3 regions of the Janthinobacterium sp. GW460-12-1-14-LB5 genome follow, and region 2 is predicted to be linked to each of the others. Evidence: predicted binding sites of a transcription regulator. Region 2 holds the regulator's gene; each other region holds the start of a gene.
What was found. The regulator FNR, encoded in region 2, switches genes on or off when oxygen is low (the NO sensors DNR and NnrR bind a similar motif). The targets are predictions, from matches to a motif close to TTGATNNNNATCAA.
Positions count from the first base shown of each region.

Region 1 (7,251 bases), on a different contig from region 2:
AGGAGTAATAACACGATCGGAGGTATACTACGCAACCGACGTAGCAGGCTGGGCGATTTGGCCCCTGCAAACAAGCCTGTCACGGTCCAATAAAAAAGGAAACACTGCATGACCACACCACACCGTACGCCGGTGATTCGCATCGATGGCGCGAACAAGACCTTCGCGCTGCCCAAGGGCGAACAATTCCACGCGGTCAAATCGGTCACGCTGGAAGTCTATCCCGGTGATATTTTCGGCCTGATCGGCAAGAGCGGCGCCGGCAAATCGACCTTGCTGCGCCTGATTAACCTGCTCGAGCGCCCCGACAGCGGCACCATTACCGTGGCCGGACGCGAACTGACGCGCCTGGGCAAGAGCGAACTGCGCGACGCGCGCCAGAACATCGGCATGATTTTCCAGCAATTCAATCTGCTGCAAAACGCCAGCGTCTTCGACAACGTCGCCTTCCCCCTGAAAATCCATGGCACGACCAAGCGCGAGCAGATCGCCGCCCGCGTGGAGGAATGCCTGGCGCTCGTCGGCCTGTCCGACAAGCTGCACAGCTATCCGGCGCAACTGTCCGGCGGGCAGAAGCAGCGCGTGGCGATCGCCCGCGCCCTGGCCAGCCACCCGGACGTGCTGCTGTGCGACGAGCCGACGTCCGCGCTGGACGCGGAAACGACGCGCGCCCTGCTCGACACCTTGCGCGACATCAATGCGCGCCTCGGCGTGACCATCGTCATCGTCAGCCATGAGCTGTCGGTGCTCGGTGCCATCTGCAACCGGGTCGCCGTCGTGGAAAACGGCGCCATCGCCGAACAATTTGACCTGAGCGACACAGCCACCCCGCGCAAGACGGCGCTGGGACGCGAGCTGGCTTACTACGGCACCGAGGCGTTTGAAGCCACCGCATGGAAGGATGCAACACATGTTTGAAGAATCGATCAATAACGTCATCAACCTGCTGCCGGAAATCTGGGTGGCGCTGGGCCAGACCATGACCATGCTGGGCATCGGCTTGACGGCCGCCATCCTGATCGGCGGCCCGCTGGGCATTTTGCTGTTCCTCGTCTCGGAAGGCCAGTCGCTGGAAAACCGTCCGCTGTCGACGATCCTCGGCTGGCTGGTGAATACCGTGCGCAGCTTCCCCTTCATCATCCTGCTGGTCGCCCTGACGCCGTTTACGCGCATCATCGCCGGCACCTCGATCGGCCCGCTGGCCGCCAGCGTGCCGCTGTCGTTCGCCGCCATTCCCTACCTGGCGCGCCTGGTGGAACAGAACCTGCGCGAAGTGCCGCGCGGCGTGATCGAGGCGGCGCACGCCATGGGCGCCTCGGAAATGCAGATCATCTTCCGCGTGCTGCTGGTGGAAGCGCGCTCCGGCCTGGTGCTGGCCCTGACCGTGCTGTCGATCAGCTTCCTGTCGTATTCGGCCGTGGCCGGCGTGGTGGGCGGCGGCGGTATCGGCGACCTGGCCATCCGCTACGGCTACTACCGCTTCGAGACGGACATCATGGTCGCCACCGTCGCCATCCTGATCGTGCTGGTGCAAACCATCCAGTTCGCCGGCACGCGCATCGCCAAGCGCCTCGACAAACGTTAATTCATATTCAGAAACAAGGACCTACATGAACCACATTCGCCGCACCCTGCTGCTGGCCGCCGCCAGCCTGACCCTCGCCACCGCCGCCCACGCCAAGGACCCGAAGGAAATCGTCATCGGCACCAGCTCCGGCCCGTATTCGGACCAGCTGAAGCTGGGCATCAAGCCCATCCTGGAAAAACAGGGCTACAAGGTCAAGATCGTCGAATTCAACGACTACGTGCAGCCGAACTACGCGCTGGCCGAAGGTTCGCTGGACGCCAACGTGTTCCAGCACATCGTCTACCTGACCAAGTTCGCCACCGATAACAAGCTGCCATTGAGCGCATTGATCACCGTGCCGACCATGCCGATCGGCCTGTACGGCGGCAAGCAGAAAACCCTGGCGGAAGTCAAGAACGGTGCCACCATCACCATGCCGAACGACCCGACCAACCAGGCGCGCGCGCTGGTGATGCTGGCCAAGATGGGCTGGATCAAGCTGAAACCGAACGTCGATCCGCTGCGCGCGTCCGAGCGCGACGTGCTGGAAAATCCAAAAAAACTGAAACTGGTGCCGCTGGAAGCGGCGCAGCTGCCACGTTCGCTGGCGGACGCCGACTACGCCTTTGTGAACGGTAACTTCGCGCTGGCCGCCGGCATGAAGCTGACGTCGGCCCTTAGCGTGGAAAAGATCTCGGACAGCTACATCAACCTGGTCGCCATCCGCACGGCCGACAAGGCCAAGCCATGGGTGAAGGACCTGGAAGCGGCCTACCGCTCGCGCGCCTTCCTCGACGCGACGAACAAATACCTGGCCGGCTACGAAAAGACGGACTACCAGCTGGCGCTGGAAAAGACGCTGAAAAAATAAACGGCGTGCACCAAACGTAAAAAGGACGGCCAAGGCCGTCCTTTTTTATTGTCCGCGCCGTGCGGACGCTGTCATGCCATGCTTAGAAGCGGTAGCCGACGCCTACGCCGATCAGGACAGGGTCGATCTTGACTTCGCTGGCCTTGGCCGCACCGACGAAGACGTCGCTGCGGATCTGTACTTTCTTGATGTCGAAGTTCAAGGACCAGTTTTTATCCAGTTTGTAATCGACACCGGCTTGCAGCGAGAAGCCCCAGCTGTCGTGTTCCAGGCGGCCGGCGCCGTCCAGCAGTTTCACGCTCGAAATATTCGTGTAGTTCACGCCTGCACCCACATATGGGCTGAACTGTTTTTCCGGCATGAAGTGGTATTGCAGCGACAGGGTCGGCGGCAGATGCTTGAACGTGCCGATATCTTTGCCCCCCAGGGTGACGTCATGCTTTTGCGGATACGTCAGAATCAGCTCGGCAGCGATATTGGGGGTAAAGAAATACGAAATATCGATTTCAGGAATCGTCTTGCTGCTGACGTGTATCGTGTCCGATGCGCCAGCGCCCAAGACCGGCGTGGATTTATTGGCCGGATCGATATGCACGGCACGCGCACGCACCAGCCATGGGCTTTCCTGCGCCATTGCATTGCCGGCGAATGCGCCGATGGCGGCCAAAACGATTGCTGCTGCAGTTGCGGACTTCTTCATTCTAGTTCCCTCTTTTTGTCGTTAAGTAACGCTGCGAAGTCTAAGAGTGCAGTGCAACAAAAACTTTGATCCACATCAAATAGTGCTAGATGGCATCAAAAGAGGGATTTTTTTCTTTGCCCAGGTCAAGAAAATGCGGCATTGCAAAATCAAGCCGCCTCGGCAAACAGGCCGGCGACCCAGTCGGCAAACACGCGCACGCGCGGCGACAATTGCCGGTGATGGGGATACAGCACGGAGACGGGCAAGGGGTCGGGCCGCAGGTGCGCCAGTACTTCCACCAGTTCGCCGGCCGCCAGCGCCCGCTCCAGGTGGTAGCGGGGCGCCTGGATCAGGCCCAGGCCCGCGCGGCAGCAGGCATGATACGCGTCCGCGTTATTGACGGACACGGTGCCCGGCAAGGCCACGCTGTGGCGCTGGCCGTCCACCTTGAAATCGAAGGGCCAGACCTTGCCCGTCCGGGCGGAAAAGAAATTCACGGCGCGGTGGCCCGCCAGCTGCGCCAGATTCTCGGGCGTGCCGTGCGCGGCCAGGTAGGCGGGGCTGGCGCACGTCATTTGCTCCAGCAGCGCGACGCGGCGCGCCACCATGGACGAGTCGCCGGGCTCTCCCACGCGCAGCACGCAATCGACGCCTTCGCGCACCAGGTCGACGAGGCGGTCGCCCATGCCGATTTCCAGTTCGATCAAGGGATAGCGGGCGCAGAACCGGTCCAGCACGGGCATGACGAAATGCATGGCCAGGGTCGCGTGCAGGTCGATGCGCAGCTTGCCGGCCGGCTGCTGCGCCGCCGAACTGAACACGGCTTCCGTTTCTTCCAGGTCGGCCAGCAGGCGCGCGCAGCGCTGGTAATACGCCTCGCCATCGGGCGTGGGCGTCACTTGCCGCGTGGTTCGCTGCAGCAGGCGCACGCGCAGCCGCGCTTCGAGCTGCTTGATCGCATGCGTGACGGTCGCCTTCGGGTAGCCAAGGTCATGCGCCGCCTGCGTGAAACTGCGCAGCTCGACGATGCGCGTAAAGATGCGCATCGCATCGAATCGATCCATGGCTCCTCCATTGTTATTGTCTGTTGCACAGTGTAGCGATGCGGGCGCCATTTTTCCATCGTTAACGACAACGCGGGCAGAAGTTGTCCGCCACGCAATCGCCACTTGCGCCGATGTCACTGGATTGCCGCCGGCCCGCGCAGCATACTATCTTCTGCACGCACATGAGAATGGTAATGATTATCATTTGCGATATAATGCAGGTTCACGCTTAAGCGCTCGCTCAGGCGATAATAAAAGGAATGGGAGACATGGATATATTGAGGGAACTGCGTGAATCGGGCTTGAAAGTGACCATCCCCCGCTTGCGGATTCTGCAGCTGTTTCAAGAAGGCGGCATCAAGCACCTGAGTGCGGACGACGTGTATAAACTCTTGCTGGCTGAAAAGATCGATGTGGGCCTGGCCACCATCTACCGTGTGCTGATGCAGTTTGCCGAAGCGGGCATTCTGTTTCGCCGGCACTTCGAATCGGGCCACGCCGTCTTCGAGCTGAACGAAGGCCAGCACCACGACCACCTGGTCTGCACGGGCTGCGGCAAGGTCGATGAATTCGTCGATGAAGGCATCGAACTGCGCCAGAACGAGATCGCCGCCGAGCGGGGTTTCGTGCTGCACGAGCACGCGCTGTCGCTGTACGGCACCTGCGCCGAGTGCACGGCGAAGAAAATCCCGCCGCGCCGGGCCTGAAGGTGCCTGGGCCGCCTGGGCGCTGCTGCCTTGCGGTAAGATTCGCTCACGCTTGAGAAAGGATCACCCATGTATATCGGAGAAATCGCCCGCCTGGCGGGCACCTCGCCCAAGGCCCTGCGCCACTATGAGGCGCTGGGCTTGCTGGGCGACGTGCGCCGCTCCGGCGCCTACCGCGTCTACACGCAGCAGGACCTGGCGCAAGTCAAACTGATACGCCAGGCGCAGGCGCTGGGCTTCCGCCTGGCCGAACTGCTGCCCCTGCTGGCCGGCGACGAGACCGACTGGGCCGCCCTGTCGCAGCACATCAGCGCCAAGCGCGCGCAAGTGCGGCAGGATATCGCCCGCCTGCGCCAGCTCGATGCGCAATTGGCCGACATCGACGCGGAAATCCGCGACTGCCTGGCGCGCCAGCACCTTCAAGCGGCCGCTTGACTCTGCCACTAAGGGCAGGCTTTAGCATGCAAGCTCTTCTTTAACGGAAAGCCTGCAGCATGAGCAAAATTACACCGAAGCGCATTTTAATTCTCCTCGGCCATCCGTCCAGCGACAGCTTTTGCGCCGCCCTGGCCGAGGCCTACGCCGCCACCGCCCGCAGCGCGGGCCACAGCGTGCGCGAGCTGCGCCTGGGCCAGCTGGACTTCGACCAGAACCTGCATGAAGGCTACCGCCAGGTGCAGCCGCTGGAGCCGGACTTGCTGGCCGCGCAGGAAGCCATCAGCTGGGCAGAACACCTGGTGTTCGCCTACCCGATCTGGTGGGGCGGCGCGCCGGCCCTGCTGAAAGGTTTCGTCGACCGCATCTTCCTGCCCGGCTTTGCCTTCAAATATCGCCCCGGCAAGGCTTTCCCGGCGCAACTGCTGAAGGGCCGCACGGCGCAGCTGCTGGTGGCGATGGATACGCCGCCCTGGTATTTCCGCTGGGTCTACCACATGCCCGGCATCCACCAGCTGCGCAAGACGACCCTGGAATTTTGCGGCGTCAAGCCCGTCAAGGTGGCCAGTTTCGGCCCCATGATCGATTCCACCGAAGCGCAGCGCACGCGCTGGCTGGAACACGCGCAGGCGCTGGCGCGGCGCCTGTAGGTCCGGCAATGGATTGCCATGCAGCCATCTTGCATACGGTTTTGACAAGCCGGTAATCAAGCCGTCATATTCAGCGGCTACCATGATGGTATTGCCTGTTTGTCAGTCGCCTTGCTCTCGCGACAACAAGGGTCCGATCGTCATGTAAAGGTAGCCGCTGTGGAGTTCAACGCTTCTCGATTGCATCTTCCCCGTTATCGCACGTCCGTGGCGTCTGACCTGTGCATTCCCACGGAATCCGTGCAGGCCGACGCCAGCAATTTCGCCGTGCTGGAACTGTTTACGGAGCGGCGCGACATGATGAGCTTGCCCGTCACGGAACAGCAAAAGCCCATCGGCTTGATCAGCCGCAATATCTTCATGTCGCAGATGTCCAAGCCCTTCTATCACGAGGTGTACGGCAAGAAGAGCTGCATCGCCTTCATGGACAAGGAACCGCTGATCGTCGACGGCGCCATGAGCATCGAAGACCTCACCTTCCGCGCCGTGGAAGCGGGCGAGAAGGCGCTGGCCGACGGCTTCATCATCACCGAGGACGGCGCGCTGGCCGGCGTGGGCTTCGGCTTGCAGCTGATGAACGTGGTCGCCACCATGCAGGCGGAAAAGAACCGGCAAATCATGCACAGCATCGATTACGCCAGCGTCATCCAGCGCGCGCTGCTGCGCACCTCCGATGCGGAACTGCGCGCCACCCTGCCCGACGCGCACCTGGAATGGCAGCCGCGCGACGTCGTCGGCGGCGATTTCTACTTTTTCGAGCGCCATGAAGGGGGCTGGTTCGCCGCCATCGCCGACTGCACGGGGCACGGCGTGCCGGGCGCCTTCATGACCCTGATCGCCTCGTCGGCCCTGAGCCAGGCCCTGCGCGAGCGGGGGCCGCGCGATCCGGCCGCCCTGATCGGCGCCGTCAGCCGCGCCATCAAGACCTTGCTGGGGCAGGATGGCGCCAGCAGCGGCCACGCCGGCCATGCCGGCTCGAACGACGGCATGGATTGCGCCTTCCTCGCCTACGACACGGCCAGCGCCAGCCTGCGTTTCGCGGGGGCGAAACTGGCGCTGTACGTGGTGGCGCCCGGCGAAGAGGCCGTGCGCGCCATCGATGGCGCGCGCATGGGCGTGGGCTACGTCGACACGCCGGCCGGCTACTGCTGGCACAACGAGACGCCCGACATTCCCGCCGGCAGCCTGCTGTTCCTCACCACCGACGGCTTGCTCGACCAGATCGGCGGCGCGCGCGACATCGCCTACGGCAAGCGGCGCATGCGCGAGCAGCTGCTGGCGCGGCGCGACGCT
Region 1 covers NZ_JBWKYD010000003.1:39,249-46,499, forward strand. Annotated here, with positions in the region: gene AC07X6_RS03300 (methionine ABC transporter ATP-binding protein) at 109-918, shown strand; gene AC07X6_RS03305 (methionine ABC transporter permease) at 911-1,585, shown strand; gene AC07X6_RS03310 (MetQ/NlpA family ABC transporter substrate-binding protein) at 1,611-2,438, shown strand; gene AC07X6_RS03315 (OmpW/AlkL family protein) at 2,521-3,138, opposite strand; gene AC07X6_RS03320 (LysR family transcriptional regulator) at 3,288-4,184, opposite strand; gene fur (ferric iron uptake transcriptional regulator) at 4,436-4,873, shown strand; gene AC07X6_RS03330 (MerR family transcriptional regulator) at 4,943-5,308, shown strand; gene AC07X6_RS03335 (NAD(P)H-dependent oxidoreductase) at 5,368-5,958, shown strand; gene AC07X6_RS03340 (SpoIIE family protein phosphatase) at 6,199-7,251, shown strand, end outside.
Region 1: a site for FNR is predicted at 3,204-3,217, ahead of AC07X6_RS03315 (OmpW/AlkL family protein). Genes of this name have one in related genera too.

Region 2 (7,251 bases):
GGTACAGCTCGATGGCGGCAAAGCCGGAATCCACTTCGTCGGCCAGCCAGCCCCATGCCTCGATCAGCTTGACGATCAGCTCGCGCGTGGTGCGGTTGTCGTCGGCCACCAGCAGGCGCAGCTGGCCCAGGGTGGGCGTGCGCCGCGTTTCGGCCGGCTGCGCCAGCATGTCGAACGGCACGCTGAACCAGAAGCGGCTGCCCTTGCCTTCGCTGCTGGCGACGGCGATGTCGCCGCCCATCATGTGGATCAGCTGCTTGCTGATGGCCAGGCCCAGGCCCGTGCCGCCGAAGCGCCGCGTGATGCTCTGGTCGCCCTGCGAAAACGCGGCGAACAGCTGCTGTTGCTGCAGTTCCGTCATGCCGATGCCCGTGTCGCGCACTTCAAAGCGCAGCCAGGCGCGGCCGTTGTCCTTCTCGGCCAGACTGACGGCCACCACCACTTCGCCTTGCTCCGTGAACTTGATGGCGTTGCCGGCCAGGTTGACGAGGATCTGCTGCAGCCGCTGGGCGTCGCCCACGAGGCGCCGCGGCACGTCGGGCTCGACGGCAATGGCCAGTTCCAGCTCCTTTTCGCCCGCATTCATCGTCATCGTCGTGGCCAGCGTGTTCATGACTTCGTCGAGGTCGAATTCGACGGGCGACAATTCCATGCGGCGCGCCTCGATCTTCGAATAATCGAGCACGTCGTTGAGGATGCCCAGCAGCGACTGGCCCGCCACGCGCACCATGGTCAGATACTTGCGCTGTTCCGTATCGAGCTTGGTATTTCCCAGCAGATACACCATGCCCAGCACGGCATTGAGGGGCGTGCGGATTTCATGGCTCATGTTGGCCACGAAATCGCTCTTCGCGCGGTTGGCCGCCTCGGCCCGGTCGCGCTCCTGCTCCAGCTCCGCCGCGCGCGCTTCGAGCTCCTGCTGCAGCCGGTCGCGTTCGCTCATCAGGCCGTTGAAGGCTTCCGTCAGCTGGCCGATCTCGTCGCGCTGCTGCACGGGTACGGGGGTGAAGCGGCTGCCGCTGGTGCGCAGCGCCTGCAGGGTATCGCGCAGGCGCACCAGGGGCGACAGCAGGCGCACGGTAACCCAGCCCAGCACTGCCGCGGCCAGCAGCGAGGCGAGGATGCTCCACAGCACCAGCCGGTACAGCACGCCATCGAACGGTTCGAAGGCGTCGTCGATGGGCAGCGAGGCGGCCAGCAGCCAGTTCACCGATTTCAGGCGCTTGAAGCTGTTGACGGCCGTAATGCCGCGGCTGTTGGTGCTGACCATGCTGCCTTCGCCATCGTCCTTCAGCAGCTGGGTCGTCGTCAGGTTGGCGTTCGGCAGGCGCGGCTGCAGCAAACGGCTGGTGTCCGGGTGCAGCACGTAGCGCGGCACGGCGCCGCGCGTGAGGATGAAGTAATAGCCGCTCTTGCCGATCTTTTCCGAGCGCAAACGGCCCAGCAGGTTGTCCTTGTACAGGCGCAATACGCCGATCACCACGCCGGCCACCTGGCCATCGGCGGCCAGCACGGGCGCTACCATCTGCACGATGGGCATGCCGCTCGATTTGCCCAGCATCGGTTCCGTGATCATGGGCTGGCGCGTGCGCAGGACGGTCTGGAAGTATTCGCGCTCGGCAACATTGATGCCGGCGCGCCCCGCCACTTCCGGCATGTCGGCCACGACGGCGCCATGCGCGTCGAGCACCAGCACGTCGTCGAACAGCACCAGCATCGAGCGGCGCGAATAGTATTGGCGCAACTGGGCGGGCTGGGCGATCAGTTCCGGCGGCTGCTGCCTGGCCGTCAGGGTGACGATCTGCAGCAGCATGGCCAGCTTGTCGTCGAGTTCGGCGGCGGTGCGGGTGATCAGGGACGACTGCTGGCTCAGCAGTACTCGGGTGAAATCGTCGCGCATGTGCTGCACCTGGATCATCGTGACCAGCGCGATCATGGCGATCGAGGTCAGGCTGGTGGCCAGCGCGACTTTTGCTTTGATGCCGAGAGGCTTCATGATTTCCTTTTCAGTACCGGGCGGCACAGGCGGCAGATAATGCTGTCAGGAATTTTCCTATCAATGCCCCAGCTTGGCAAGCGCCACCGCGCAAATTGCCCGCCCCGTACGGCCTTTTGACGATGTTGCCATATAATTAAAGTCGGAACGTCGTTTATTCAGCGAAATTGCGGTGAAATTGGCACACGGCAACCCTGTATGCAGTAAACTTGTTGTTGCATTTTCTAAAAGGTACCGACATGACTGAAGCGCTACTCACTCCAACCTTGCCCACCGTGAACGTGGAGGCGTTGCGTGCGCGATGCTCGACTTGCAGCATGCATCAATTGTGCCTGCCGATGGGCCTCGATGTGGGCGACATGGACAGACTGGACCAGATCATCGGCCGCCGCCGCAAGATCGTGCGCGGCGCCTCGCTGTTCCGCATCGGCGACTCGTTCCAGAACCTGTACGCGATCCGTCTGGGCCACTTCAAGACGTACCAGATCAATCCCGGCGGCGAAGAGCAGGTGACGGGTTTCCAGATGGCGGGTGAACTGCTGGGCATGGACGCCATCAGCGCCGACCGCCACCACTGTAATGCGGTGGCCCTGGAAGATAGTGAAGTGTGTGAAATCCCGTTTTCCAGCCTGGAACAATTGCTGGGCAACATGCCGACCCTGCTGCGTCATTTCCACCGCATGATGAGCCAGGAAATCACGCGCGAGCAAAGCGTGATGCTGTTGCTGGGCAATATGCAGGCGACGCAGCGTTTTGCCGCTTTCATCGTCAACCTGGCGTCGCGCTACGAGGCGCGCGGCTATTCGAGCAGCAAATTCCAGCTGCGCATGTCGCGCGAGGAAATCGGCAACTACCTGGGCCTGACCATCGAGAGCGTCAGCCGCTTATTGTCGAAATTCAAGAAGGAAGGCTGGCTGCGCGTCTCCAACCGTGAGATCGAGATCTTGCAGCCGGCCAAGTTAAAAGCTATTACGGCCGGCACCGACGTCTGCAAATAAGGCTTACAGCTCTTCATCGGCGTGCAGCGCGATGCTGCGCTGCAACGGCCAGGTCCAGATGCCGGACAGGCGCCACTCGCGCTTGTCGTTTTCCACCAGCACCTGCCAGCGGCTGCGCTCGAGCATCGGCAGCGTCACGGAAAAATTGCCGGCCGCATCGGGCTGCACCAGCAGCTTGATATCCTTTTCCGGCAACGTCGCATGCGCCAGGTGCAGCTGCAGCGGACCCTGGTACGCCTTGCCGAAGCTGTGCACGGAACCGCTGAGGCGCGCTGCAGCGACGTCATACGCCAGGCTGGTATCCATCGCCAGGTCGCTGGCGATCGTGTCGCGCTTCAAATCCTGGTTGATGGCCTTGCCCTGCTTGTAATAATCGCCCACCACCAGCGCATCGGGTTGCGTAAACGCAATATAGCCCATGAAACTGCCGACGACCACGGACAGGCCGGGACCGATCATCAGCAGCCATGGCCAGCGGTGCTTGTACCACGGGGCAACGGGAGGTTGCAGTTTCAGACTGTCGGACATGCTATTTCTCCTGTTTAAACGGCCAGTCCCCATGCGGGGACCGGCCTTCCTGCAACTTCGTGGCGGCGGCGAGGGCACCCGGTCCCCGTCCGCCTTTCCTTGTTAACGTGGCACGATGAATACCGCGCTTTCACGCACATGCAGCGACGGGTCGTCCAGCGATTGCAATTCGATCGCAATCTTGTTCGAGCCTTTCTCGCCGATGCCGTGCGGCACGCGCAGGCGGATCGGCCAGCCCAGCGTTTCCGTCGGCTGCAAGGTCACTTCTTCGCGCGTCAGCAAGGTCAGGCCCGGCAAGCCGGATGCGCTGATTTTGAAATGCTGGCTTTGCTCCGAGGTGTTCATGATCTGCAGGCGGTAGACGTTTTCGATCATGCCGTCTTCCACTTCGCGTCCCATCGAACCGCGGTCGCGGATCACGTCCATCTTCAGCGGCGTGCGCAGCGCCAGCGAAGTACACACGGCGATGATGATCAGGGCCAGGATGGAAGTGTAGATCAAGACGCGCGGGCGCATGGCGCGCTGGCGTATCTGCTTCGAATTGAAGTTGTTTTCCATCGCATGGTCGGTACTGTAGCGTACCAGTCCCCGCGGCCGGTCGACCTTGTCCATCACGGTATTGCAGGCATCGACGCAGGCGGCGCAGCCGATGCATTCATACTGCAGGCCGTTGCGGATATCGATGCCGGTCGGACACACCTGCACGCACAGGGTGCAGTCGATGCAATCGCCCAGCTTGTCGTTGTTGCCGGCCTTCTTGCTCATGGCGCCGCGTGGTTCGCCGCGCTTGGCATCGTAGGTGATGATCAGGGTGTCCTGGTCGAACATGGCGCTCTGGAAGCGCGCGTAGGGGCACATGTATTTGCACACCTGCTCGCGCAGCCAGCCCGCGTTGCCGTAGGTTGCCAGGCTGTAGAACAAGACCCAGAACCACTCCCAGGGACCGAAATTGAGCGTGGTCACCGCGTGCGCCAGTTCCTTGATCGGCGTGAAGTAGCCGACAAAGGTAAAGCCCGTCCACAGGGCGATGGCGCCCCATACCAGGTGCTTGGCCGTCTTCTTGAACGCCTTGCGCACGGAGGGGCCCTGCTTGTCGAGGGCCATGCGCGCGCTGCGCGTGCCCTCGATGCGGCGTTCGACCCACAGGAAGATTTCCGTGTATACCGTTTGCGGGCAAGAGAACCCGCACCACACCCGCCCGGCAATGGCCGTGACGAGGAACAACAAATACGCACAGATGATCAGCAGGGCCGCCAGATAGATGAAATCCTGGGGCCACAGCACGACGCCGAAAATGTAGAACTTGCGCGTGGTCAAATCGAACAGCAGGGCTTGCCTGCCATTCCAGGTCAACCACGGCAAGCCGTAGAACGCGAGCTGGGTAAGCCATACGCATACCCATCGCCAGGTAGCGTAGCGTCCTTTGGCCTCGCGAGGGTAGATTTGCTCGCGGGCCGCATACATCTTGATGACTTGAGGTTCCATTACATCATTTCACGGGCGTCTGGGGATTCGACAGGCTCCAGACATACGCCGACAGCACGTGTACCTTGGATTCGCCGAGGAAATCGCTGAAGGCCGGCATGGTGTTGGAGCGACCCTTGCGCACGGTTTCCATGATGGTATCGGCGCTGCCGCCGTACAGCCAGATCTTGTCCGTCAGGTTAGGCGAACCGAGCATCTGGTTGCCCTTCGCATCGGCGCCGTGACAGGCCATGCAGGCGCCGAACTTGGCTTTGCCCAGCACGGATTTGACGGGGTCCGAGGTGGAACCGGACAGGCTCAGCACGTAATGGGCCACGTTCTCGACATCCTTTTCGGAACCGAGCGCGGCGCCCATCGGCGGCATTTGCCCATTACGGCCGTGCATGATGGTGGTCTTGATGATGTCGGGATCGCCGCCATACAGCCAGTCCTTGTCCGTCAGGTTGGGGAAGCCCTTGTTGCCGCGCGCATCCGAACCGTGGCATTGCGCGCAGTAGGTCAGGAACAGGCGCTGGCCGATGGCTTGCGCCTGCGGATCGGCGGCCACCGTCTTCAAGTCCTGGCTCAGGTACTTGTTGAACAGGGGACCGTAGTCGGCTTCCGCCTTTTTCAGCTCTTCCTCGTACTGGCCCGTGGATTTCCAGCCCAGGCTGCCGGCGTAGTTGCCCAGGCCCGGATACAGAAACAGGTAGGCCAGCGCGAAGACGATGGTGATGTAGAACAACCACATCCACCAACGCGGCATCGGCGTATTGAGTTCCTTCAAGTCCTCGTCCCACACGTGGCCCGTGGTGCCGTCGGCGGGGGCGCCGGCGGCCACTTTCACTTTCGACTGCGAGTACAGCAGCACGCCGCAGCCGATGATGCCCAGCAGGGACAGCACGATGACGTAGATATTCCAGAAGCCATTGGTAAAGTCAGCCATGGTTATGCTCCTTCGCCAGGTTCATCTCGGCCTCGGCCGGATAGTCGAGCGCGTCGTCGGCGAACGGCAGGCGCGCCGCCGCGTCGAAGTCGCCATTGCTGCGGCTGAAAGTCCACCACAGGATGCCCACGAACGTCGTAAAGGAAACCACCGTCATGACGCTGCTGGCGCTGTCAAACAGGTTTTCGATTGCCATGCTAATTCCTTGTTTTGATTAATGTACCGAGGCCCTGCAGATAGGCGACCAGGGCGTCTTCTTCCGTCTTGTCCTGCAGCTGCGCGGGGCCGGCGGCGATCTCTTCATCGCTGTACGGCTGGCCCAGGCGTTTCAGGGCGCGCATCTTCGGCATGATGTCGTCAGGCACCAGCTTGGTCTTCGCCAGCCAGGGGTAGGACGGCATGTTCGACTCGGGCACCACGTCGCGCGGGTTGTTCAAGTGCGTGCGGTGCCATTCATCGCTGTAGCGGGCGCCCACGCGGGCCAGATCGGGCCCCGTGCGCTTGGAACCCCACTGGAACGGACGGTCATACACGAACTCGCCGGCGACCGAATAGTGGCCATAGCGTTCCGTTTCCGCGCGCAGCGGACGCACCATCTGCGAGTGGCAGTTGTAGCAGCCTTCGCGCACGTAGATGTCGCGGCCCGCCAGGCGCAGCGGCGAGTACGGCTTCAGGCCGGCGACCGGCTCCGTCGTGCTCTTCTGGAAGAACAGGGGAACGATCTCGACGGCGCCGCCGATGCTGATCACCACCGTGACCAGGGCGATCAGCAGCCAGGGGTTTCTCTCAATCCATGCATGTGAAAATTTCATTTGCTTATGCTCCTATCAGGCGTGCGCCGCGTTCAGTTCTGGAATGCGGGCGACGGGGAGTTTGCTGCCGCGCAAGGTCATCCAGGTGTTGTAGCCCATGATGCACATACCCGACAGGTACAGCAGGCCACCGGCCACGCGCACCACGTAGTACGGATACGTTGCTTTCACGCTCTCGACAAAGGTGTAGGTCAGGGTGCCGTCCGGATTGACCGCGCGCCACATCAGGCCCTGCATCACGCCGGCGATCCACATTGCGGCGATGTACAGCACGATGCCGATGGTGGCCACCCAGAAGTGCACGTCGACCAGGCGCGTGCTGTGCATCTGCGTGCGGCCCGCCAGGCGTGGCAGCAGATAATAGATCGAACCCATGGTGATGAAGCCCACCCAGCCCAGGGCGCCCGCATGCACGTGGGCAACGGTCCAGTCGGTGTAGTGCGACAGCGAGTTGATGGTTTTGATCGACATCATCGGACCTTCGAAGGTGGCGATGCCGTAGAACGA
Region 2 covers NZ_JBWKYD010000013.1:65,003-72,253, reverse strand. Annotated here, with positions in the region: gene AC07X6_RS15105 (response regulator) at 1-1,996, opposite strand, end outside; gene fnr (fumarate/nitrate reduction transcriptional regulator Fnr) at 2,236-2,994, shown strand; gene AC07X6_RS15095 (FixH family protein) at 2,998-3,522, opposite strand; gene ccoG (cytochrome c oxidase accessory protein CcoG) at 3,625-5,007, opposite strand; gene ccoP (cytochrome-c oxidase, cbb3-type subunit III) at 5,012-5,932, opposite strand; gene AC07X6_RS15080 (cbb3-type cytochrome oxidase subunit 3) at 5,925-6,128, opposite strand; gene ccoO (cytochrome-c oxidase, cbb3-type subunit II) at 6,130-6,744, opposite strand; gene ccoN (cytochrome-c oxidase, cbb3-type subunit I) at 6,760-7,251, opposite strand, start outside.

Region 3 (7,251 bases), on a different contig from region 2:
CTGCGCATCATACGTTTCCCCGGCTATACCACGCCTGCCGAGTTCACCTTCAACGCCGCCATCCTTGACACCATGCTGGTGCAGGCCAATGCGTTGGAAAAGCTAGGGCAGGATTTGCTGGCAGGGGCCAAGCAGGTGGTGGCAAAACAGTGAGCAGGCGGTGACTTACAACACCTAGTAAAACCGTAGCGAGCGGAAGGGAGTTGTGGTTGAGAAGCGCAACTGTACGAAGGTACAGTGAGCATCGCAGGCCGCAAATACCGACGCGCAGTAGGTTTTGATAGGTGTTCTTATTCCTGAACGCCTGAAAAATGGCCAGGGCAAGGCGCAGGGCCGCAGGCAGTACGAACGTACGCCCAGGCCCTGCAACGCCGCCATGGACGTTTTATCAGGTGTTCAGTCCGCCGAAACGTTCAAAAAACCACGGCTCGACAGACGGCGCATGCTCATCCTCGCGCCGCAGGGTGGCCAGGATATGTTCCTCGGCGGCCGCATGGGTGATGCGGTACAGGTCGCGCGCCAGCGCATAGGCTTGCGTGCCGGGCCACGGCTCGGGCAGCAGTTCGACGGGCAGTTGCGGGTCGTGCAATTGCACGCGACGGTAGGCGTGCGTCAGCAGCGAGCGGATGACGAAGGCTTGCTCCGCATCGAAGACGGGCGCTTCCTGTAGCAGGGTCAGCAGGGGTTGGAAGCTGGCGATGAATTTTTCGTAGCCGGCCATCACTTCCGACAAGTCCCAGCATTCGCCCACCATGTCGCGCAGGGGGCGTGTGCTGACACCCGGCAACTCTGTTGTGTGGCAGACATACAGCTTGCCTTGCACCTCGTTGCGCACGAGGATATCTTCCAGCGCTTCCGTATTGCTGGCCGGGTGGCCAAAGATGCCCGGGGAGATCAAGCCATAGCCGGCCCATAACAATTCCTTGCGCAGCGCCCCCCGTTCGGCCGCGCCGATGCTGCCGGCCGGGCCGATCACCAGGGTCCAGCTGCCATCCCAGTGCACGACCAGCGGCGCATAGATGCGGCGGTAGGCGCGTTCGAAGCGGGCCAGCGCCTCCGGGCGTATCGTATAGGCGCTGCGGCGGCCGTCGCGCTGTGAGCTGAGCCAGCCTTCCTGTGCCAGGCGGAACACGCTGGTACGCAATAGCCGGTCATTGACGCCAAATGGCGCCAGCAGTTCGATCAGGCTGCCCAGCCAGATGGCGCCGCCGCGCGGCACGATGGCGTCGCCAAAGATGGTCATCACCAGGGACTTCGAGCGCGGTGGGTCGCTTTCCAGGAAATCGGCTATCCATGCCGTGCAGCGGGTGTTCTTCATGTGGTTCCGGTCTGGCCGTGTTGCGGTCGGTTCAATAAAAGCAGCAGTTTACTTGGCTGCGCGGGTAGCGCGGCAATAATTTGCCGGAAGCGCTGGGGGCGCTCCGTAGTGTTTTCTGATAAGCAATATCATACGCACAAAAAAGCTGCACAAGATACGATTTTTTAAAATGACTCACATCAAGTGTATGCAAATCGTTTTTTGTATCGTATTATCTGTTCATCGCACCGCGTTACTGCGCAAAATCAAAGACATGGGAGACAGATCATGTACGCACAAATGGTTGAAACCGGCCTCAAGAACGTCCGCTCCATCGACGACATGGGCCAGGAAGAGCGCGCTTTCCAGGCGCGCATCGACGAAGGCATCAAGATCGAGGCCAAGGACTGGATGCCGGACGCCTACCGCAAGACCCTGATCCGCCAGATTTCGCAGCACGCGCACTCGGAAATCGTCGGCCAATTGCCTGAAGGTAACTGGGTCACGCGCGCGCCGACCCTGAAACGCAAGTCGATCCTGCTGGCGAAGATCCAGGACGAAGCGGGCCACGGCCTGTACCTGTACAGCGCCGCGGAAACCCTGGGCGTTTCGCGCGACGACTTGCTGGCCGCCTTGCACTCGGGCAAAGCCAAGTATTCCAGCATCTTTAACTATCCCACCCTGTCGTGGGCCGACATGGGCGCCATCGGCTGGCTGGTCGACGGCTCCGCCATCATCAACCAGATTCCCCTGTGCCGCTGCTCCTACGGTCCGTATGCGCGCGCCATGATCCGCGTCTGCAAGGAAGAATCGTTCCATGCGCGCCAGGGCTACGACATCATGATGTCGCTGTGCAAGGGCACTCCCGAGCAGAAAGCCATGGCGCAGGATGCCTTGAACCGCTGGTGGTGGCCATCGTTGATGATGTTCGGCCCGTCCGACGCCGCCTCCGTCAACAGCGCCCAATCGGCGCAATGGCGCATCAAGCTGTTTTCGAACGATGAATTGCGCCAGCGCATGGTCGACCAGACCGTGCCGCAAATCGAATACCTGGGCTTGACCGTGCCCGATCCCGACCTGAAGTTCAATGCGGAAACGGGCCACTATGAATTCGGCGAGATCGACTGGTCCGAGTTCAACAATGTCCTGAAGGGCAACGGCCCGTGCAACCGCGAGCGTTTGCAAACGCGCGTGAAAGCGTATGAAGACGGTGCATGGTTCCGCGATGCCTTGGTCGCGTATGCAGACAAGCAAGCCGCTAGCAAAGCGGCAGCCTGAAATATCTATAAAAGGGGATAGCAACATGAGCAAAGAATGGCCATTGTGGGAAGTGTTCATCCGCAGCCAGCACGGCCTGGCGCACAAGCATGTGGGCAGCCTGCACGCTTCCGACGCCGCCATGGCGGTCAACCATGCGCGCGACGTTTACACGCGCCGCAATGAAGGCGTGAGCATCTGGGTGGTGCGCGCGGCCGATATCGTCGCCAGCAGCCCCGGTGACAAGGGCGCCCTGTTCGAACCGTCGAACAGCAAGGTGTACCGCCATCCCACCTTCTTCCCGATGCCGGAAGAAGTCAAGAATCTGTGATGGGAGCGCCTGCAATGGATGACAAGGTCAACTACCTCCTGCGTTTGGGCGACAATGCCCTGATCCTCAGCCAGCAGCTGTCGCAGCTGTGCGGCAAGGGCCCGGCGCTGGAAGAAGACATGGCGCTGACCAACGTGGCGCTCGACTTGCTGGGCCAGACGCGCTTGTGGTTCAGCTATGCGGCCGAACTGGAAAACGCCGGCCGCGACGAGGACGACATCGCCTTCTTGCGCGATGCCCACGATTTCAAGAACTGCCTGCTGGTCGAACAGCCGAACGGCAATTACGCCGACACCATGATGCGCCAGTTCTTCTTCGACAGCTGGCACTACTTCCAGCTGCTGGAACTGACAAAATCGGCGGATGCCCGCATCGTCGACGTGGCGCAAAAGTCGATCAAGGAAGTGACCTATCACTTGCGCCGCAGCGGCGACCTGATCGTGCGTCTCGGCGACGGCACGGCGGACAGCCATGCGAAAACGCAGGCCGCGGCCGACAAGCTGTGGATGTACACGGGCGAGATGTTCACGTACGACGCCGTCGACCAGGCCATGGTCGCCGCCGGCATCGCGCCGCCATCGGACGTGCTGCGCCGGGCCTTCCTCGAACACGTGGCCGAGATATTCGCCGAAGCGACGCTGGTCATGCCGGCGCCCGACGCCTGGATGCAAAAGGGCGGCAAGCAGGGCACGCACACGGAGCACCTGGGTTTTATCCTGGCCGAGATGCAGTTCCTGCAGCGCGCCTATCCCGGGGCGGAGTGGTAATGAACACGGCCGGTGGCGCCGCGGCGCTGGACGCGGCACAGGTCTGGACCTGGCTGGGCGAGGTGCCCGACCCGGAAATCCCCGTCATCTCGGTGGTGGACCTGGGTATCGTGCGCGCCGTTGATGTCGTCAGCAGCGAAGAGTGCGTCGTGACGATCACGCCCACGTATTCGGGCTGCCCGGCGATGCAGGTGATCGCCGACGCCGTCACCGATGCCTTGCGCAGCCATGGCGTGGTCAAGGTGACGCTGGTAAACCAGCTGGCGCCCGCCTGGACGACGGACTGGATGAGCGAGGCGGGCAAGGCCAAGCTGAAAGGCTATGGCATCGCCCCGCCGCAGCAGCAGGTGATCGACATCAGCGGTTTGCGTGGTGGAGTCAAGCGCCAGGCCATGCCCAAGCTGGACGTGATCTGCCCGAACTGCGGCTCGACGCATACGCAGCTGACCAGCCAGTTCGGCTCCACGCCGTGCAAGGCACTGTACAAATGCCTGGCTTGCCGCGAACCGTTTGACTACTTCAAGTGCCACTAAAAAAATCAGGCACACGTTCCGAAGAAACTGGAGATGAAGCATGAGTAAATTTTATCCGCTGTCCGTGGCCAACGTGCGCAATGAAACGCGCGACACCATCGCCGTCACGTTCGACGTGCCAGCGGAACTGCAGCAGCAGTTCCGCTTCCAGCAGGGCCAGCACCTGACCCTGCGCGCCAATATCAATGCGGAAGACGTGCGCCGTTCGTATTCCATCTGTTCGGCGGTGCAGGACGGCACCCTGCGCGTGGCCATCAAGCGCACGCCGGGCGGCGCCTTTTCCACCTGGGCGAACGATACCCTGAAAGCCGGCGCCACTATCGAGGTGATGCCGCCCATGGGCCACTTCAACGTGCCGCTCGATTGCGTCAACCGCAAGCACTACCTGGCGTTTGCGGCCGGCAGCGGCATCACGCCCATCCTCTCCATCATCAAGACGACTCTGCTGACGGAACCCCTGAGCCGTTTCACCCTGTTCTACGGCAACCGCGCCTCGTCGTCCGTCATCTTCAAGGAAGAATTGACGGATTTGAAGGATGTGTACCTGGAGCGTTTGAACCTCGTCTACGTGATGAGCCGCGAGCAGCAGGACATCGAATTGTTCAATGGCCGCATCACGCAGGAAAAATGCGAACAGTTCCTGCAGCACTGGATCAAAGTCGAAGACTACGACAACGCGTTTATTTGCGGCCCGGAAGACATGATGCTCGGTGTCTCCGCTGCCCTGCAGGCGGCCGGCATGCCCAAGCAGAACATCAAGATTGAACTGTTCGCCGCCAGCATCCCGAAAAACGCCCACAAGCCACGCGCCCAGCTGGCTGCGGATGCGGTGCAGGAAACGGAAGTGACCGTCATCATGGATGGCAACCACACCACCTTCACGATGGACAAGGACAAGGAATCCATCCTCGACGCGGGCCTGCGCCATGGGCTGGACATGCGCTACTCGTGCAAGGGCGGCGTGTGCTCGACCTGCCGCTGCAAGATCCTCGACGGCAAGGTCGAGATGGACGTCAACTACGCGCTGGAAGACTACGAAGTGGCGCGCGGCTTCGTCCTCAGTTGCCAGAGTTTTCCATTGACCGACAAGGTCGTGGTGGACTTCGACCAGGCTGAATAAAGCCGGCGCAGGGCTGACGCCCTGCCGTATCCATTACAAAAGCGAGACGCCATGACCTACCAAAACATCCTCTTCACCATCGAGCAGGGTATCGCCACTCTGACCCTGAACCGTCCCGACAAGCTCAATAGCTTTACGCAAGCCATGCACGAGGAAGTGCGCGACGCGATTGCGCAAGTGAACGCCGACAGCACCGTGCGCGTCTTCGTGCTGACGGGCGCGGGCCGCGGCTTTTGCGCGGGCCAGGATTTGTCCGACCGCGCCGTGGAACCCGGTTCGAAGGGCGTGGACCTGGGCGAGTCGGTGGAAAAGAACTACGCGCCGCTGGTGCTGGCCTTGAAAGCCTTGCCTATGCCAGTGATCTGCGCCGTCAACGGCGTGGCCGCGGGTGCGGGCGCCAACCTGGCGCTGGCCTGCGACATCGTCATCGCCGGCAAGTCGGCCAGTTTCGTGGAAGTGTTCTGCAAGCTGGGTCTGATCCCGGACACGGGCGGCACCTTCTTCCTGCCACGGCTGATCGGTTCGGCGCGCGCCATGGGCTTGGCCATGCTCGGTGAAAAACTGACGGCGGAAAAGGCCGAGGACTGGGGCTTGATCTGGAAATGCGTCGAGGATGCCCAACTGGCGGAAGAAACGCGCAAGCTGGCCGTGCACTTTTCCACGGCGCCGACCAAGGGCCTGGCGTTCACCAAGCAGGCACTGGCTCTCAGTGGCTCCAATACCCTGCCGCAGCAGCTGGCGCTGGAAGCGCGCATGATGAGCGATCTCGGTAACAGCGACGATTACCGCGAAGGCGTGGCCGCCTTCATGGAAAAGCGCGCACCGCAATTCAAGGGACATTGATATGGCAGCTTTGGACAACAACAGTATCGTCGCCGTCATCGGCAGCGGCGCCATGGGCGCCGGCATCGCGCAGGTGGCCGCCGCCGCCGGTTACCGCGTCAAACTGTACGACACGCGCGCAGAAGCCGTCAGCAAGGCCTTGCTCGATATTGGCAAGATGTATGCGAAGCTGGCCGAAAAGGGCCGCATGACGGCTGACGATGCGGCAGCCGCCACGGCGCGCCTGCAGGCGGCCGGCAGCCTGGCCGATGTGAGCGATGCATCCCTGGTGGTGGAGGCCATCGTGGAAAATCTCGACGTCAAGCGCGGCCTGTTCGCGGAACTGGAAGCGCTGGTCAGCGACGACTGCATCCTGGCGACGAATACCTCGTCGATTTCCGTCACGGCCATCGCCGCCAAGCTGCGCCGCCCGGAACGCCTGGTCGGCATGCATTTCTTTAATCCCGTGCCCCTGATGGCGCTGGTGGAAGTGATCAGTGGCCTGGCCACCAGCGAGCAGGTTGCCGCCACCGTCTACGACACGTCTATCGCCTGGGGAAAAAATCCCGTGCATGCGAAATCGACGCCCGGCTTCATCGTCAACCGTGTCGCCCGTCCGTTTTATGCGGAAGGCTGGCGTTTGCTCAATGAACAGGCAGGCGACCCCGCCACTATCGATGCCGTGCTGCGCGAAGCGGGCGGTTTCCGCATGGGCCCCTTCGAATTGATGGACCTGATCGGCCATGACGTGAATTTCTCCGTCACGCAATCCGTGTTCGGCGCCTACTTCAACGACCCGCGCTTCACGCCATCCGTGCTGCAGCAGGAAATGGTCAACGCCGGTTTCCTGGGTCGCAAATCGGGCCGTGGTTTTTATCAGTATGGCGAAGGCGCGGCTGCCCCTGTCGCGCAGGCGGAAGCCCCGCAGCCGAAGCCGGAATTCGTCGCCCTGTCGGCGGCCGTCGGCGGCGATGGACGTGGCCACAGCGGCGTCATTCGCAGCCTGGTGCAGCGGCTGGAGCAGGCTGGCATCACGGTCAGCCGCCGCGTGACGCAGGAAGGCCAGACACACGACGAAGCGCCGGCCCTGCATTGCCATGGCGCCGCGATTTATCTGACCGATG
Region 3 covers NZ_JBWKYD010000001.1:211,484-218,734, forward strand. Annotated here, with positions in the region: gene AC07X6_RS01020 (hypothetical protein) at 1-153, shown strand, start outside; gene paaX (phenylacetic acid degradation operon negative regulatory protein PaaX) at 389-1,318, opposite strand; gene paaA (1,2-phenylacetyl-CoA epoxidase subunit PaaA) at 1,586-2,575, shown strand; gene paaB (1,2-phenylacetyl-CoA epoxidase subunit PaaB) at 2,601-2,885, shown strand; gene paaC (1,2-phenylacetyl-CoA epoxidase subunit PaaC) at 2,900-3,652, shown strand; gene paaD (1,2-phenylacetyl-CoA epoxidase subunit PaaD) at 3,652-4,185, shown strand; gene paaE (1,2-phenylacetyl-CoA epoxidase subunit PaaE) at 4,226-5,305, shown strand; gene paaG (2-(1,2-epoxy-1,2-dihydrophenyl)acetyl-CoA isomerase PaaG) at 5,357-6,148, shown strand; gene paaH (3-hydroxyacyl-CoA dehydrogenase PaaH) at 6,150-7,251, shown strand, end outside.
Region 3: a site for FNR is predicted at 1,488-1,501, ahead of paaA (1,2-phenylacetyl-CoA epoxidase subunit PaaA). Genes of this name have one in related genera too.